One region of the Methylovorus sp. SPW-M1 genome, then DNA from elsewhere that is predicted to be linked to it. Evidence: predicted binding sites of a transcription regulator. Region 1 holds the regulator's gene; the other holds the start of a gene.
The links. Region 1 encodes sigma-54, which starts transcription at its own class of promoters, with help from an activator protein. Its sites were predicted from a motif close to TGGCACNNTTCCTGCT; they were not measured.
Positions count from the first base shown of each region.

Region 2: glnL (nitrogen regulation protein NR(II)) is a predicted target of sigma-54. The motif match lies at 3,448-3,463, and genes of this name have one in related genera.

Region 1 is NZ_CM132626.1:2,804,390-2,814,051, forward strand. Features, by position in the region: gene ACWWD9_RS13335 (KdsC family phosphatase) at 1-153, shown strand, start outside; gene lptC (LPS export ABC transporter periplasmic protein LptC) at 163-918, shown strand; gene lptA (lipopolysaccharide transport periplasmic protein LptA) at 899-1,456, shown strand; gene lptB (LPS export ABC transporter ATP-binding protein) at 1,513-2,235, shown strand; gene ACWWD9_RS13355 (RNA polymerase factor sigma-54) at 2,260-3,714, shown strand; gene hpf (ribosome hibernation-promoting factor, HPF/YfiA family) at 3,742-4,071, shown strand; gene hprK (HPr(Ser) kinase/phosphatase) at 4,154-5,119, shown strand; gene rapZ (RNase adapter RapZ) at 5,137-5,973, shown strand; gene ACWWD9_RS13375 (PTS sugar transporter subunit IIA) at 6,024-6,431, shown strand; gene ACWWD9_RS13380 (HPr family phosphocarrier protein) at 6,424-6,693, shown strand; gene ptsP (phosphoenolpyruvate--protein phosphotransferase) at 6,701-8,455, shown strand; gene ACWWD9_RS13390 (DUF4870 domain-containing protein) at 8,469-8,825, shown strand; gene ACWWD9_RS13395 (M3 family metallopeptidase) at 8,891-9,662, shown strand, end outside.
Region 2 is NZ_CM132626.1:447,646-454,062, reverse strand. Features, by position in the region: gene aroE (shikimate dehydrogenase) at 1-594, opposite strand, end outside; gene ACWWD9_RS02045 (rhodanese-like domain-containing protein) at 613-1,068, opposite strand; gene glnA (type I glutamate--ammonia ligase) at 1,336-2,745, shown strand; gene ACWWD9_RS02035 (DUF4124 domain-containing protein) at 2,860-3,351, shown strand; gene glnL (nitrogen regulation protein NR(II)) at 3,475-4,557, shown strand; gene ntrC (nitrogen regulation protein NR(I)) at 4,602-5,990, shown strand; gene ACWWD9_RS02020 (tetratricopeptide repeat protein) at 6,032-6,417, opposite strand, start outside.

The DNA.
Region 1 (9,662 bases):
ATTACCGTGCCGCATGCCATGCCGCTGGTGAAAGAGTATGCGCATTACATCACCAGCCGCCCCGCGGGCCACGGTGCCGTGCGCGAAGTGTGCGAACTGCTGATGAAAGCACAAGGCACCTTTGACGCACAGATGGCCCGGTTCCTGAAGTAAGGATTGATATTGGGACGTCCAACCGTCGTGTTTCCGCTCGTGCTGCTCGCCCTGCTGGCGCTGCTCACGTTCTGGATAGATCGCAGTGTCCAGCCACCCGAGCGGCGGCCGGATGCCAATTTGCGCCATGACCCGGATTACATTCTGGACAACTTTGTCACGACACGGACCAATGTGAACGGTGCGCTGGCCTATGTGCTGGCAGCGGTAAAGATGAAGCATTACCCGGATGATGACACCACCGAACTTGAACGGCCCCGGTTTACGCAGTATGCCGTCAACAAGCCTTACACGCAGATTGAAGGCCAGCGCGGCAACGTCTCCAGCGATGGCGAGACCGTGGAATTCATGGATAATGTGATCGTCATTCGGCAGGCATCCAAGGATAAAGGGGAAATGATGGTACGTACCCAGTACCTCAAGATGTTCCCCAAGCAGGAAGTGGCCGTGACAGACAAACCTGTGGTGATCACTCAGGCACCGGAAACGGTGATTCATGCCAACGGTATGGTATTCAACAAGAAAAACCAGACCGTCAACCTGCGTGGCCGCGTGCGGGCGCATTACCTTTCGCCCAGCGTGACAAAAAAAGCCGCTGGCAAAGCCCCGGCCAGCACGCCAGCGAAAGCCAGCAAGGCGGCACCACAGAAAAATGCCAAGCCCAGCGCCAGCCCCGCTAAAAAACAGGCAGCACAGGCGAAACGAAGTACCAGTACCAATAACCAAGCCCGGATTCGGAGAAAATATGACAACCCTGCCCCGTAGCTTTTTGCCGCTACTTTTGATGATGGCCTGCCTGCCTGCACACGCCGAAAAGGCGGACAAGGACAAGCCCATCAATCTGGAAGCAGATGCCGTCACCGTGAATGATGCCAAAAAGACCAGCATCTACACCGGCAATGTAATCCTCACCCAGGGAACGCTGATCATCCGTGGCGACAAACTGGTGGTACGCGAAGACAAAGAAGGCTTTCAGCACAGCACCACCTACGGCAATCCGCAGACGCCTTCCACCTTCAAGCAAAAAATGGAAGGTAAAAACGAATATATGGAAGGCAGCGGTCAACGTATCGAGTACGATGGACGTATGGACAAGGTACAGCTCTACACCAAGGCCTGGGTTAAAAAAGGCGACGACATCGTGCATGGTGACTACATCATGTATGACGCCAATGCCGAATATGCCGAGGTGATTGGCGGTGGCAGCCAGGCAGCAACGCCTGCCACGCCGACCGGGCGTGTACGTGCCGTTATTCAGCCCAAGAAAAAACCGGCTGGCACCGATGGCGCGACGGCCAATTAACCTGCCATGCTGACAATCCGTCAGTCTGGCGTGCAACACGATATACCTGAGTAAACATGAGCCAATTAATCGTAGAAGGTCTGCGCAAGAAATATAAATCCCGCACGGTGGTGCAGGATATTTCGCTGCAACTCAATAGCGGCGAAGTGGTGGGCTTGCTGGGCCCTAACGGCGCAGGCAAGACCACCAGCTTTTACATGATGGTAGGTCTGGTGGCCCTGGATGATGGGCGCATTCTGCTGGATGGCAAGGATCTGAGCCGTCTGCCCATACACCGTCGTGCGCGCCTGGGTTTGGCTTATCTGCCGCAGGAGCCCTCGATTTTCCGCAAGATGACGGTGGCCGAAAACATCATGGCGATTCTGGAGTTGCAGAAACTGGCGCCAGAACAAATGGAGAACCAGCTGGAATCGCTGCTGCAGGAACTGCATATCACGCATATCCGCAACAGCATGGCGGTCAGCCTGTCCGGCGGTGAACGCCGCCGCGTTGAAATCGCCCGCTGCCTGGCCACCAACCCCAGCTTCATTCTGCTGGATGAGCCATTTGCCGGCATCGACCCCATCGCCGTGCTGGACATTCAGAAGATCATCCGCTTTTTGACCGAACGCAATATTGGCGTGCTGATCACCGACCACAACGTGCGGGAAACATTAGGTATTTGCGACCGCGCCTATATCGTCAATGAAGGACGCGTCTTCGCGGCAGGCAAGCCCAGCGAAATTATTCACAACGATAGCGTAAGAGAAGTGTATCTTGGTAAGGACTTCCGCCTCTAAGCACACATTTGGCGGCCCCCACGTATGAAGCAAAGCTTACAACTCAAATTTTCGCAACACCTGGCGCTGACTCCGCAACTGCAGCAGTCCATCCGTTTGTTGCAGCTATCCACGCAGGAGCTCAATCAGGAGCTGGAAACCCTGCTGCAGGCGAATCCATTGCTGGAACGCGCCGACAAGATCGAAGAACCGCTGGAAATCCCCGACAACTTCATTGCGGCGCCAGTAGCCCCTGAGCCCAGCGTGGCCGCTACACCGGAGGAAGCTCCCCGCCAGGATGAATTTGGTGGCGATGACTATTTTGAATTCGGCAGCAGCAGCGGCAGTAACCGCTGGGAAGACAGCAGCTCCGGCAATGACGATGACAATGATTTCAGCTACCAGGAAGCGGTCAGCCTCAGCCTGCGCGATCATCTGCTAGGTCAGCTCAAGCTGTTGCCACTGTCCGAGCGCGACCAGACCTTGTCCATGCTGCTGGTCGATACCATTACCGACGACGGTTATCTGGAGCAGTCGCTGGAAGAGCTGGCCGAGATGCTGCCGCCGGAACTCGAAATCGACATGCTGGAGTTGCAGACGGCGCTCAAGCATATCCAGAATCTGGACCCACCCGGCATAGGTGCGCGCAACCTGGCCGAGTGCCTGTCCTTGCAATTGCGCGCCTTGCCACCAGATACGCCTTATGTGGATCTCGCCATCAAGGTTGCCGAAACGCACTTGCCCCTGCTGGCAGCCCGCGATTACGCAAAACTGAAAAAATTGCTGGCCTGCGACGATGACGTATTGCGCGAAGTGCAACAGCTGGTGCTGCAACTCAATCCCCGCCCAGGTGGTGAATTCAGCAAAATCACGTCTGATCATTACATTCAGCATGAAATCGTGGTCAAGAAAATCAAAGGTGTCTGGCTGGCCCATCTGAACGACGAAGTCGTGCCCAAGCTGCGCATCAACCAGCTGTATGCCGGCATCCTCAAGCGCAACCGCGAAAGCTCGAGCCAATACCTGATGAGCCAGATGCAGGAAGCCAAGTGGATGATCAAGAACATCCAGCAGCGTTTCTCCACCATCCTGCGCGTTTCTCAGGCGATTGTGGATCGCCAGCGCAATTTCTTTGAGCACGGCGAGGTCGCCATGCGCCCCCTGGTGCTGCGCGAGATTGCCGATGAGCTGGGCCTGCACGAATCCACGGTTTCACGCGTCACCACGCGCAAGTACATGCTCACCCCACGCGGAGTTTACGAGCTTAAATATTTCTTTGGCAGCCATGTGGCTACCGAATCCGGGGGCGCTTGTTCCGCCACTGCCATACGCGCCCTGATCAAACAAATGGTCAGCGAAGAGAACCCGAAAAAGCCGCTGTCGGATAACCAGATCACGGATATCCTGGGTAAACAGGGCATCGTGGTTGCTCGTCGCACCATTGCCAAATACCGCGAGTCTTTGCAGATACCCGCGGCCAACCAGCGCAGATCGCTTTGATCTGCGTTTTACCTGAAGGAGTAAATCATGAACCTGCATCTCACCGGACACCATCTCGACGTTACCCCAGCCCTGCGCGAATATGTGCAGAGCAAGCTTGAGCGCGTGAGTAACCACTTCGACCATGTGATTGACGTCAAAGTCACCATGAGCGTAGAGAAGCTGGCGCAGAAAGTGGAAGCCACCATTCATGTGCCGGGTCACGATATCCATGCCGAAAGCAGCGGTGAAAACATGTACGGCGCGATTGACGCGCTGGCTGACAAGCTGGATCGCCAGGTTCTGAAGCACAAGGAAAAAGTAAGCGACCATCACAAGGCCAACGGTGCCCTCAAGCACCAGGCGGCTGCGGAATAAAGGTCTAACCGGGGACAAGGCAAAGGCGTGTTGTCTTACATACCGCCAGTTGCCTTGTCCCTGCCGAACATAAGGTAATCATATGGCTACCATCAGTGTTGCACAGCTTTACCGGGATATGCGCCGCAATCTCAAGCTCACCTGGGTTTCCGGGCTGAATGGCGGCGAAAACCTGCTCACCAGTGAAACGGTGACCAAGCCCTCTCTGGCACTGATCGGGCACCTGAATTTTGTACACCCCAACCGCGTGCAGGTGTTGGGCTGTGCCGAGATGGATTACTTGCGCAGCCTGCCCAAGCCAGAGCTCAAGAAAGCCATCCACAATCTGTTTTCCACCGACCTGGCCGCCGTTGTTGTCGCCAATGGTGAAAAACCACCCGCCGAGCTGAATGCAGCCTCGGATGATTTTCAAACCCCCTTGTTCACTTCCCCCATGCGCAGCCCGGGACTGATGGATGTCTTGAGCCATTATCTGGCGCAAGCCGTCGCCGAATCAGAGAGCTCCCATGGTGTTTTCATTGAAGTACAAGGCTTTGGCATCCTGATCAAGGGCAACCCGGCCATTGGTAAAAGCGAGCTCGCGCTGGAACTGATTTCGCGCGGACATCGTCTGGTGGCGGATGATATTGTCGATTTCTACCGCATTGCGCCGGACCGGCTTGAAGGGCGCTGCCCCCCTATCCTGCAGGACTTCCTTGAAGTGCGTGGCCTCGGCATCCTCAACATCCGTGCCCTGTTTGGTGACAACGCCGTCAAGCCTACCAAACCGCTCGACCTCATCATTCAGCTTGAGATGGCCGATACCCTGGCGCCGCAACTGCTGGACAGGCTCAAGATCAAATCGCATCACGAAAAAATACTGGGCGTGAAAATCCCCAAAGTCATGATTCCCGTGGCCGCCGGCCGCAATATTGCGGTGCTGGTCGAAGTCGCCGTGCGCAACCACATGCTGTTACTGCGCGGCATTAACGGCACCAAGCAGTTCATGCAGCGCCAGCATCGCGAGATGAGCAAAGCCATGAAGCGCCAGCAGCAAGTGGAGAGCTAAGCGTGGCCACCAGCAACATGCGGCTCATCATCGTCACTGGCCTTTCCGGCTCGGGCAAAAGCATTGTGCTGCGCGCCCTGGAAGACGCCGGTTTTTATTGCATAGACAATCTGCCCGCCACCCTGCTGCCGCAGATATCCGAACATCTGGCACCTGCCACCCAGCAACGCGTGGCGATCAGCATAGACACCCGCAGCGCAGCGCTGGAAACCTTGCCGGAAAACATCCAGGCACTGCGCGACAAAGGCATCTCGGTGCAGGTGCTTTACCTGGAGTCCAACGCCGAAACCCTGGTCAAGCGCTTCAGCGAAACGCGGCGCCGTCACCCGCTCAGCGATGAAAAAACCACGCTGGCCGAAAGCATAGAATACGAACGGCAGCTACTGAACCGGCTAGTAAATCTGGATCATCGCATCGACACCAGCAACCTCAGCGCCAACACCCTGCGCAACTGGGTGCGCGATTTTGTCGTGCAGCAAAGCACCGGCATGACGCTGTTGTTTGTCTCCTTCGGCTTCAAGCATGGCATACCGCTGGATGCCGACTTTGTGTTTGACGTGCGCTGCCTGCCCAACCCCCATTACGACCCGGTATTGCGCCCGCTCACAGGCAAGGATGCCCCGGTACAGGACTTTTTGCGGCAACAGCCCATGGCGCTTGAGATGCTGCAGGATATACGCGGCTATGTAGAGCGCTGGCTGCCCTGCTTTGATGGCGATCATCGCAGCTACCTGACCGTCGCTATCGGCTGCACTGGCGGTCAGCATCGCTCGGTGTTTTTCGTCGAGCAGCTGAGCCAGTATTTCAAGGACAAACAACAAAAAGTGCTGATCAGGCACCGCGAGCTAGAGTAGACAGGCTTGTTTAAATTCACGATGCCGGGCCCCGGCAACAGGACGCTTTCATGATAGGTATACTGATTATTGCGCACGGCACATTGGGTGAGAGCCTGATACATTGCGCCAGCCATGTGATGGGCACACGCCCGCCACTGCTCAAGCAACTGGGCATAGGCACCCACGATGATCCGGCCGCCATGCTGCCACAGGCGCAGCAACTGGTGGATGAACTGGATGAAGGCAATGGCGTGCTCATCCTCTCGGACATTTACGGCGCAACCCCATGTAATATGGTGGGCAAATTGCTGAAGCCGGGACGGGTGGAAGGTGTCGCCGGGGTGAACCTGCCCATGCTGGTGCGCACACTGACGTACCGCAACGGGGATATTCAGCTATTGGTACAAAAAGCATTGAGCGGGGGTAGCGAAGGCGTTATCCATTTTACTGAGGAAGCATGCAAGCATCATGACTAAACAAGAAATAGAAATCATCAACAAGCTCGGCCTGCACGCACGCGCATCTACCAAGCTGACGCAAACCGCCAGCCAGTTTGGCAGTGAAATCTGGATCGAGCGCAACGGTAGAAGAGTCAATGCCAAGAGCATCATGGGTGTGATGATGCTGGCCGCCAGCAAAGGCAGCAAGATCGTGTTGGAAACCAATGGTGCCGATGAAGAGGCCGCCATGCAGGCGCTGGTGACCCTGATCTCGGGCAAGTTTGGCGAACCGGAATAAATTCATCGTGGCCGCCCCCAGCCCCGCTTCCAAAGTCAGTTTTTCCATCCACGGCGTTGGCGTGTCCAGCGGCATTGCCATCGGCCATGCCCATCTCGTCTCACATGCCTTGCTTGAAGTGGTGCATTTTCAGGTGCCCAAGGCCCTGATTGCCGACGAGATCACCCGTTTTGACAAAGCAGTAAAAACCGTTAAGCACGACCTGGAAACCGTGCGCCGCCTGCTGCCGGAAAAAGCACCGCCTGAGCTTAGCGCCTTTATCAGCACGCATCTGATGATCCTGCAGGATCACGCGCTGTCTGAAACGCCCAAGCAGATGATTAAGGCGGAAGGCTGCAATGCCGAATGGGCGCTGAAGCAGCAGATGGAAGACCTGGTTGCCCAGTTCGAGAAATTTGAAGACGAATACCTGCGCGAGCGCAAACAGGATGTGATTCAGGTCGTCGAGCGGATTATCAAGGTGCTGCTCGGGCACCCAAGTCAGGTGCCGCTACGCTCGCAGGAGAGCGCCATCATTCTGGTGGCGCATGATCTTTCCCCGGCCGATGCCATTCAGTTCAAGCAGCACCAGTTTGCTGCCTTCATCACCGATGTCGGCGGTGCTACGTCGCATACGGCGATTCTGGCGCGCAGCCTCAATATTCCCTCCATCGTTGCCTTGCAACGGGCACGCACGCTAGTACGCGATGGCGAGCTGATCATCGTCGATGGCAACCAGGGCGTGGTCATTGTCAATCCGGACAAGGACACCCTGGCCGAATACAAGCTGCGGCAGGAACAATGGGAAATCGAGCAGCAAAAGCTGAAACGCCTCAAGCTCACCAAGGCGGTGACGCTGGATGGCACCAGCATTGAACTGCATGCCAACATTGAAGTGCCGGAAGACGTCAGCCATGCCAGGGCAGCGGGAGCGACCGGCATCGGCCTCTACCGTACCGAGTTTCTGTTCATGAACCGGCGCGAGATGCCGGGCGAAGAAGAACAGTTTTCTGCCTATCGCAGTGTGGCCGAGGCCATGAAGGACCTGCCGGTCACCATCCGTACGCTGGACCTGGGCGCGGACAAGGAAATGAATCCGGATACCGCCCGCACATGCACCAACCCGGCGCTGGGACTGCGCGCCATTCGTTTGTGCCTGTCAGAACCGGCGATCTTCCTGACGCAGCTGCGCGCCATCCTGCGCGCCTCGCATTACGGCAAGATCAAGATTCTGATCCCCATGCTGTCCTCGATTACCGAGCTGCGGCAAACGCTCGCGCTGATTGAGCGCGCCAAGCAAAGTCTGGATGCGGAAAAAGCGCATTACGACAAAGACATCCAGGTCGGCGGCATGATTGAGATCCCGGCAGCGGCCTTGTGCGCCGAGGCCTTTGCCCGCGAGCTGGATTTCCTGTCCATCGGCACCAACGACTTGATCCAGTATTCGCTGGCGATTGACCGCACGGACGATACCGTTTCGCATCTCTATAACCCCTTGCATCCTGCCGTGCTGCAACTGGTGGAGATGACCATACGCGCGGGCAACAAGCTGGGCAAGCCGGTATCCGTCTGCGGCGAAATGGCGGGCGAAGCCAAGCTTGCCCGGTTGCTGCTGGGCTTTGGCTTGCGTCAATTCTCCATGCATCCATCGCAGATCCTGACCGTCAAACGCCAAATCCTGCAGAGCGATTTACCCTTGATTACCCCGGTAGCGCGCAAGATTCTGGGCACCCAGGATATTGATCGGGTTGAACCTTTGCTGCAAAAACTGAATCTCCAGTAAAGGAGATAACCATATGACAGACCTAGAACACGAGCGTGAACCCCAAGAGATCCCGTCAGACGATTTGAATATCATGGTGCTGACACACCTGGGCGGTATTCTGTTTTCCGTCTTTCCCAGCCTGATCGTCTGGCTGCTGAAGCGCAACGATAGTCCCTACATCAGCCAGCAATCGCGTGAAGCATTGAATTTTCAGATCACGGTGCTGATTGCCCAGGCCATCAGCTCGGCGCTGATTTTCATCCTGGTAGGGTTTTTGCTCATGGGCATCGTCTGGCTGCTGAATATTGTGTTCAGCTTTCTGGCTGCCGTGGCGGCCAGCCGCGGAGAGACTTACCGTTACCCATTTACGCTCCGCCTGATTAACTGAAACTTGAATTTTGATACTTGAATTTTAATACCGGAATTTTTGATTAACCCGCATTACCCAGAAGGATGGCTCACGTGAACGACAAGGCTTTGCAAGATAACCCGCTGCTGGATTTTTCCGGCCTGCCCCGCTTTGATGAGGTCAAAGCTGCCCATGTCACTCCGGCCATAGACCGCTTGCTGGATCAGGGTCGCGCCATACTGGAGCAACTGGCGAGCGCCACTGAAACGCCCACCTGGGAAAATTTCGTGCGGCCGATGGAAGACATGGAAGAGCAGATTTCACGTGCATGGTCCCAGGTATCGCACATGAATGCCGTGGTCAACAGCCCGGAACTGCGCGAGGCCTACAACGACAATCTGCCCAAGCTGACCGCGTTTTATGCGGATCTCTCACAGGATGAGCGCTTGTATGCGCGCTTCCGCGCCTTGCGCGAGAGTGCAGGCTACACAAACTTAAGCCCGGCACAACGCAAGATTGTCGACAATGAGCTGCGCGACTTCCGCCTGGGCGGCGCCGAATTGCCAGAGGCGCAAAAAGCCCGTTTCAAGGCCATACAGGAAGAGCTATCCACGCTGTCTGCCAAGTTCGAGGAAAACCTGCTCGATACCACCAACGACTTCAGCCTGTATATCGACCAGGCCGATACCCTGCGCGGCATTCCGCAAGATGCCTTGCAGGCCGCTCAGGATGCGGCGCGTGAAGACGGCAAAAGTGGCTGGAAATTTACCCTGCATTTCCCTTCCTACATGCCTGTGCTGCAATATGCCGACGACCGCGCCTTGCGTGAACAGCTGTATCGCGCCTATGCCACGCGCGCATCGGAGTTTGGCAAGC
Region 2 (6,417 bases), 600 kb from region 1:
TCCGGCAGAAGTGGCATTCACGACCACATCAAACGCCTGGCCCGGCAGATCTTCAAAGGCCAGCGCCTGTACCGAGACATACAGCAGCTCGCCCTGCGCTTCCACTTTGCGCACCATGGCAAGTGCCTTGTCCAGCGTACGATTGGCAACGACCAGCAGAGCAGGCTGCTGGGCCAGAATGGGATGCAACACGCCTTCGGCAGCACCGCCAGCCCCGATCAACAGCACGCGCTTGCCGTGCAAGGGAATCGCCAGGTTGTGCTGAATATCCCGTACCAGGCCAGCGCCATCGGTGTTATCGCCAATGATGTGCTCGCCCTGAAACATCAGAGTATTAACGGCACCGGCATCATGGGCACGCTCGGTCAGCTGCGTTGCCAGGGCATATGCCTGCAGCTTGAATGGCACCGTAACGTTGGCGCCTTTATAGCCTTGGGCCCGCATGGCCTGCACGGTCTCAATGAACGCATCAAGGGGAGCCAGCACACGGCCGTACTCAAGCTGCTGCGAGGTTTGCTCGGCAAACATGTGGTGTATCAGCGGCGACTTGCTGTGCTCGACCGGGTTGCCGATCACGGCATAACGATCCATCATCACGACCCTGTCTGTATTTTAGCTATTCGTCCAGGGCAGGCCAGCCGCTTTCCAGCCATTAATCTTGCCACGCTGACCCGTTTGCGGATCGGTAGCGCCTTCGAAACCTTCCAATACGTTGTAAGCCTCGGTGTACCCCATGGAGTTAGCCAGCACTGCCGCATTGTGCGAACGGCCACCCGTGCGGCACAAAAACATCACCAGCGCTTCGCGATCCACCTGCTTGTCCAGATGCGCAGCAAAATCAGGGTTGGCTACCATGCCGGGATAAAATGCCCACTCAATGCTCAATGCCTGAGGAACGCGCCCCACCAGCTCAAGCTCGGCGCGGCTTCTTACATCTACCAGACAGGCGCCCGGAGCGGATGCCATCAGCTGCTGGGCTTCCTCTGGCGTCAGAGCGCCTGCATAAGGCAAATTGTTTACCTGAGCGCGCTGCTTGGCTTTTTGTAATATTTGATTGATAGTTTCCATGGTGCACTCGATTATTTTGTAGATTTACCCCGAAGTATAGCGAGAATTTTGCGACCTGAGCCAAAAGCACCAATTTGGTGCATTTGCCCTATCGATCGCCCGAATTCGGTGCCCCGCTTTTTTATTCTCTTTTCTAAGTGATTATGTGAAAATGAGAATCTCGGGGTTTCCGATGGCACGTTTCCTGCTAGATACATTCAGCAGTTTTTCTATCAAACCATGGGGTTTGATTACTTAATTTACGCTTTTACGTTTTAGGAGAATGAAATGGCGGTAGCCGACGTAATGAAAATGGTGAAGGAAAATGACATCAAGTTTGTTGATTTCCGTTTCACCGATACCAGAGGTAAAGAACAGCACGTAACTGTACCCATCTCAGCGTTCGATGAAAGCAAATTTACCGAAGGCCACGCATTCGACGGTTCATCTATCGCCGGCTGGAAAGGTATTCAAGCTTCCGACATGCAACTGATGCCTGATCCTGAGACTGCCAATATCGATCCATTCATGGACGAACCTACACTGATTCTGAGCTGTGACGTGGTAGATCCTACCGACGGCAAGGGCTACGACCGTTGCCCACGCAGCTTGGCAAAACGCGCTGAGGCTTACCTGAAGTCCAGCGGTCTGGGTGACACCGCCTACTTCGGTCCAGAACCCGAATTTTTCATTTTCGACTCCATCCAGTGGAATGCCGGCATGGAAGGCTGTTCCGTCAAGATCAACTCCGAAGAAGGTGCATGGGCATCTGGCGAGAAGTTCGAAAGCGGCAACACCGGTCACCGTCCTGGCGTAAAGGGCGGCTACTTCCCAGTACCTCCAGTCGATTCCTTCCAGGATCTGCGCTCTGCCATGGTCATCGCCCTTGAAAACATGGGCGTGCCTGTTGAAGTGCACCACCACGAAGTGGCAACGGCTGGTCAATGTGAAATCGGCACCAAGTTCAGCACTCTGGTACAACGTGCCGACTGGACGCAATTGCTGAAGTACGTGGTACTGAACACCGCTCACGCTTACGGCAAAACCGCCACCTTCATGCCTAAGCCTATCGTTGGCGACAACGGTTCCGGCATGCACGTGCACCAATCCGTATGGAAAGATGGCAAGAACCTGTTCGCAGGCAACGGCTACGCTGGCCTGTCCGAGTTCGCCCTGTACTACATCGGCGGCATCATCAAGCACGCTCGCGCGCTGAATGCGATCACCAATCCAGGCACCAACTCCTACAAGCGTCTGGTTCCAGGCTTTGAAGCTCCAGTTAAGCTGGCTTACTCTGCCAAGAACCGTTCGGCTTCCATCCGTATTCCTTTCGTGCATTCCGACAAGGCTCGCCGCGTTGAAGCTCGCTTCCCTGATCCTACTGCCAACCCATACCTGGCATTCAGCGCCCTGCTGATGGCCGGTCTGGACGGCGTACAGAACAAGATTCACCCAGGTGAGCCAGCAACCAAGGATCTCTACCATCTGCCTCCTGAGGAAGATGCAGCGATCCCAACCGTTTGCTCCTCCCTGGAACAAGCACTGGAATATCTGGACAAGGATCGCGAGTTCCTCACCCGTGGTGGTGTGTTCTCCGATGACTGGATCGACAGCTACATCGCATTGAAGATGGAGGAAGTCACCAGAATGCGCATGACACCGCATCCTATCGAGTTCGCCATGTACTACAGCTGCTAATCACAGCATGTTAAAAAAGGCGGGGCAACCCGCCTTTTTTATTGCCTGCCACTCTTGCGCACCTGTTAACTGACGCGCGTTGCCACCCGATGGCTTCTCATCTAAACTCAATGCATGAAATTTCTATTGCTGTGTTGCGGCTTGCTAGCTGGATTGACGGTGCAAGCGGCCGATATCTATAAATGCGTTGATGAGTCTGGCCAACCGACATTCACGGACGCTAAAACGCGGACCCTCTACAAGAATTGCCAGCTTTTCCTGAAAGGCGACAATGCCTTGCCCGTGCCCTCAGGCAAAAAAGAGCGGGCAAGAACGCCTACGCCTTCGGACTTTCCCAAGGTAGACAGGAGCACGCAAACCCGCCGGGATGATACCCGCCGGCAGATTTTGCAGGATGAACTCGCCACTGAGAAAAAAGCGCTGGAAGAAGCAAGGCAAGCTTATAACGAAGGCAGCGCGAACCCCGAGGTGTATCGCACTGCCGATGGCAAGACCTTGAGAAACGTCACAAAATTCGAAGAAAAAATGCGCCGGCTGAAAGCCGATGTCGACACGCACGAAAACAATGTAAAGCTGCTGCAAAAAGAGCTCAATGGCATGAAATAAGCTGAAGTTTCATGGTGTTGCGTTTTAAAGATGCAGATTCAACATCCTTAAGGTCAATCTTATGCAACGCTTTTTCACCGCCTTAACGCCATGCTCTGGCCTGGCTTTTGCTTAACCACTGCCATGGTACATATTATTCCTCCGACATTCGCTGGTCTCGAACATCTCGCCACTGCCGTCATCCTGCTGGATGATTCCCGCAAGGTCATATATGCCAATCCGGGGGCTGAAATCCTGTTTGCATTAAGCGCCAAACAGATTACCGGGCTGGATATTTTTCAGGTATTTCCTGAATGCGAAATCCTGCACTCGGCCGTGGAAAATGCGATCAGCAATCGCAGTCCATTTCGCGAACATGAGTTTCTCATCACCACCATGCGCCAAAGTTCTGTCGCTGTCACTTGCACGGTGACCCCGGTGGATGTGAATCCGGCCTGCCTGGTACTTGAGTTCCAGCAGATGGATCAGCAACTGCGCATTGCGCGCGAGGAACGCATGCTCATCCAGCAGCAAGCGAACGCTGAGTTGTTACGCAATCTCGCCCACGAGATCCGTAATCCGCTGGGCGGGCTGCGCGGGGCGGCACAATTGCTGGAGCATGAACTGCCACAGGTCAATTTGCGCGAATACACCCAGGTCATCATCAAAGAGGCGGATCGCCTGCAGTCACTGATGGATCGCTTGCTGGTGCCGCACCGCGTGCCTAAGTACGAACCCACGAATATTCATGAGGTGCTGGAACGCGTGCGCAGCCTGTTGCTGGCGGAGTCACCCAAAGCCATTATGGTCAAGCGCGATTACGACACCAGCCTGCCCGAGCTGATTGGCGATCGTGAGAAACTGATACAAGCCGTGCTGAACATCGCCCGCAATGCTGCACAGGCCATGCAGGGCACCGGGCAGATCACACTACGCACCCGCGCCGAACGGCAGGTAACGTTAGCCAAGAAACGCTACCGGGTAGCGATACGCCTGCAAATTATCGACAACGGCCCTGGCATTCCTCCTGATATCCGCGATCGCATTTTTTATCCACTAGTCTCAGGCCGCGAAGGTGGCTCCGGCCTCGGGCTGACGCTGGCACAGACATTCATCACCCAGCATCACGGCATGATTGAATGCGAGAGTGAACCAGGCAAAACCTGCTTCACCATTCTGCTACCCATCGAAACGACCGCCATGAAAGGCTTTATTGCCAAGCAGTAAACTCACGTAGAACACATGAACGATTTTAAACACACAGGCAAGCTATGAAACCAATCTGGATTATTGACGACGACAAATCGATACGCTGGGTCTTTGAAAAAGCGCTGGCGCGCACCGACATGGATTTCAAGACCTTCGCCTCCGTGCCCGAGGCACTCAATGCGCTGACCCGGGAAGAACCACAAGTGATTGTCAGCGACATTCGCATGCCCAACGGTTCTGGCCTCGACTTCCTCGATGAGGTAAAAAAACGCCTGCCTGAGATTCCTGTCATCATCATGACGGCATACTCCGATCTCGAAAGTGCCGTTGCGGCATTTCAGGGTGGCGCTTTTGAATATCTGGCCAAGCCTTTTGATGTAGATCAGGCGATTGAGATCATCCGGCGCGCCGTTGAAGAAAGCATGCGTCAGGCCACGGAAGCCGTTACACCAGAAGCGACACCGGAAATCATTGGCCAGGCCCCTGCCATGCAGGAGGTATTCCGTGCCATTGGCCGCTTGAGCCGCTCGCATGCCACCGTACTCATTAATGGCGAATCAGGCACCGGCAAAGAGCTGGTTGCCAGCGCCCTGCATCGGCATAGTCCGCGCGCAGACAAACCCTTTATCGCGATCAACACGGCAGCCATCCCCAAGGATCTGCTGGAGTCCGAGCTGTTCGGCCATGAACGCGGCGCCTTCACCGGCGCGCAGGCAGCACGACGCGGCCGCTTTGAACAAGCCGATGGCGGCACCCTGTTTCTGGATGAAATTGGCGACATGCCTTCTGATCTGCAAACGCGCTTGCTGCGCGTGTTGTGCGATGGCCAGTTTTATCGCGTCGGCGGGCATCAACCCGTCAAGGTTAATGTGCGCATCATTGCCGCCACTCACCAGGATCTGGAGGAGCGCGTGAAGCTCGGCCTGTTCCGTGAAGACTTGTTCCACCGGCTGAATGTGATACGCCTGCGTCTGCCGCCCTTGCGCGAGCGTCGTGAGGATGTGCCTCTGCTGGTCAAGCACTTCCTGCAACAAAGCGCGCAAGAGCTCGGCGTAGAAGCCAAACAACCGTCTGCAAGTGCGCTACGTTACCTTGCCACCATGAGCTGGAGCGGCAATGTGCGGCAGCTTGAGAATGTCTGCCACTGGCTGACCGTGATGGCGCCAGGCCAGAATATTGATGTGGCAGATTTGCCGCCAGAATTGAAGGAGGATAGCAGCAAGCCAACTACCGCCACCTCCTGGCAAGAAGCGCTGGCAGCGGAAGTCATGGATGCGCTCAATCGCGGGGAGCAGGAAATTCTGGAAACACGCACCAAGGAATTCGAGAAAATCCTGATTAGCCGTGCGCTGAGCCATACCGGGGGCCGTCGCATCGAAGCAGCGACACAACTCGGTATGGGCCGCAACACCCTGACCCGCAAGATTCAGGAGTTAGGGATAGAGGAATAACAAAACGAAACGATAAGGATACGAGGACACCGGGCCAGTGATCAGTGCTGGCCCACCTCGGTAATCTTCACCACCACCTGCTTGGTAAAGAAACTCACCGCCAGATATTCGTAGCGCCAACCATAAGCAACGACCGCCTCCTGAAAAGCCTTGTACTCATCCTCGCGCCAATGCTCGTTACCAATGTATTCATCAAAGACGATTATCGTACCCGGAACAATACGATCTGCCAGCGTATCCAGCACTGTCTTGGTTGAGCTGTAGATATCGCAGTCGATGTTGATGAGGCGAACAGCGCCTTCGTGTTTTGCTACGAATACAGGCAAGGTTTCATCAAACCACCCGGCGTGCAGTTTAACCATAGGCGGCACTTTGGGTATCACGCCCTTGGTCGAGTAACTGCCTCGAGATTCGGCATGCCAATCCT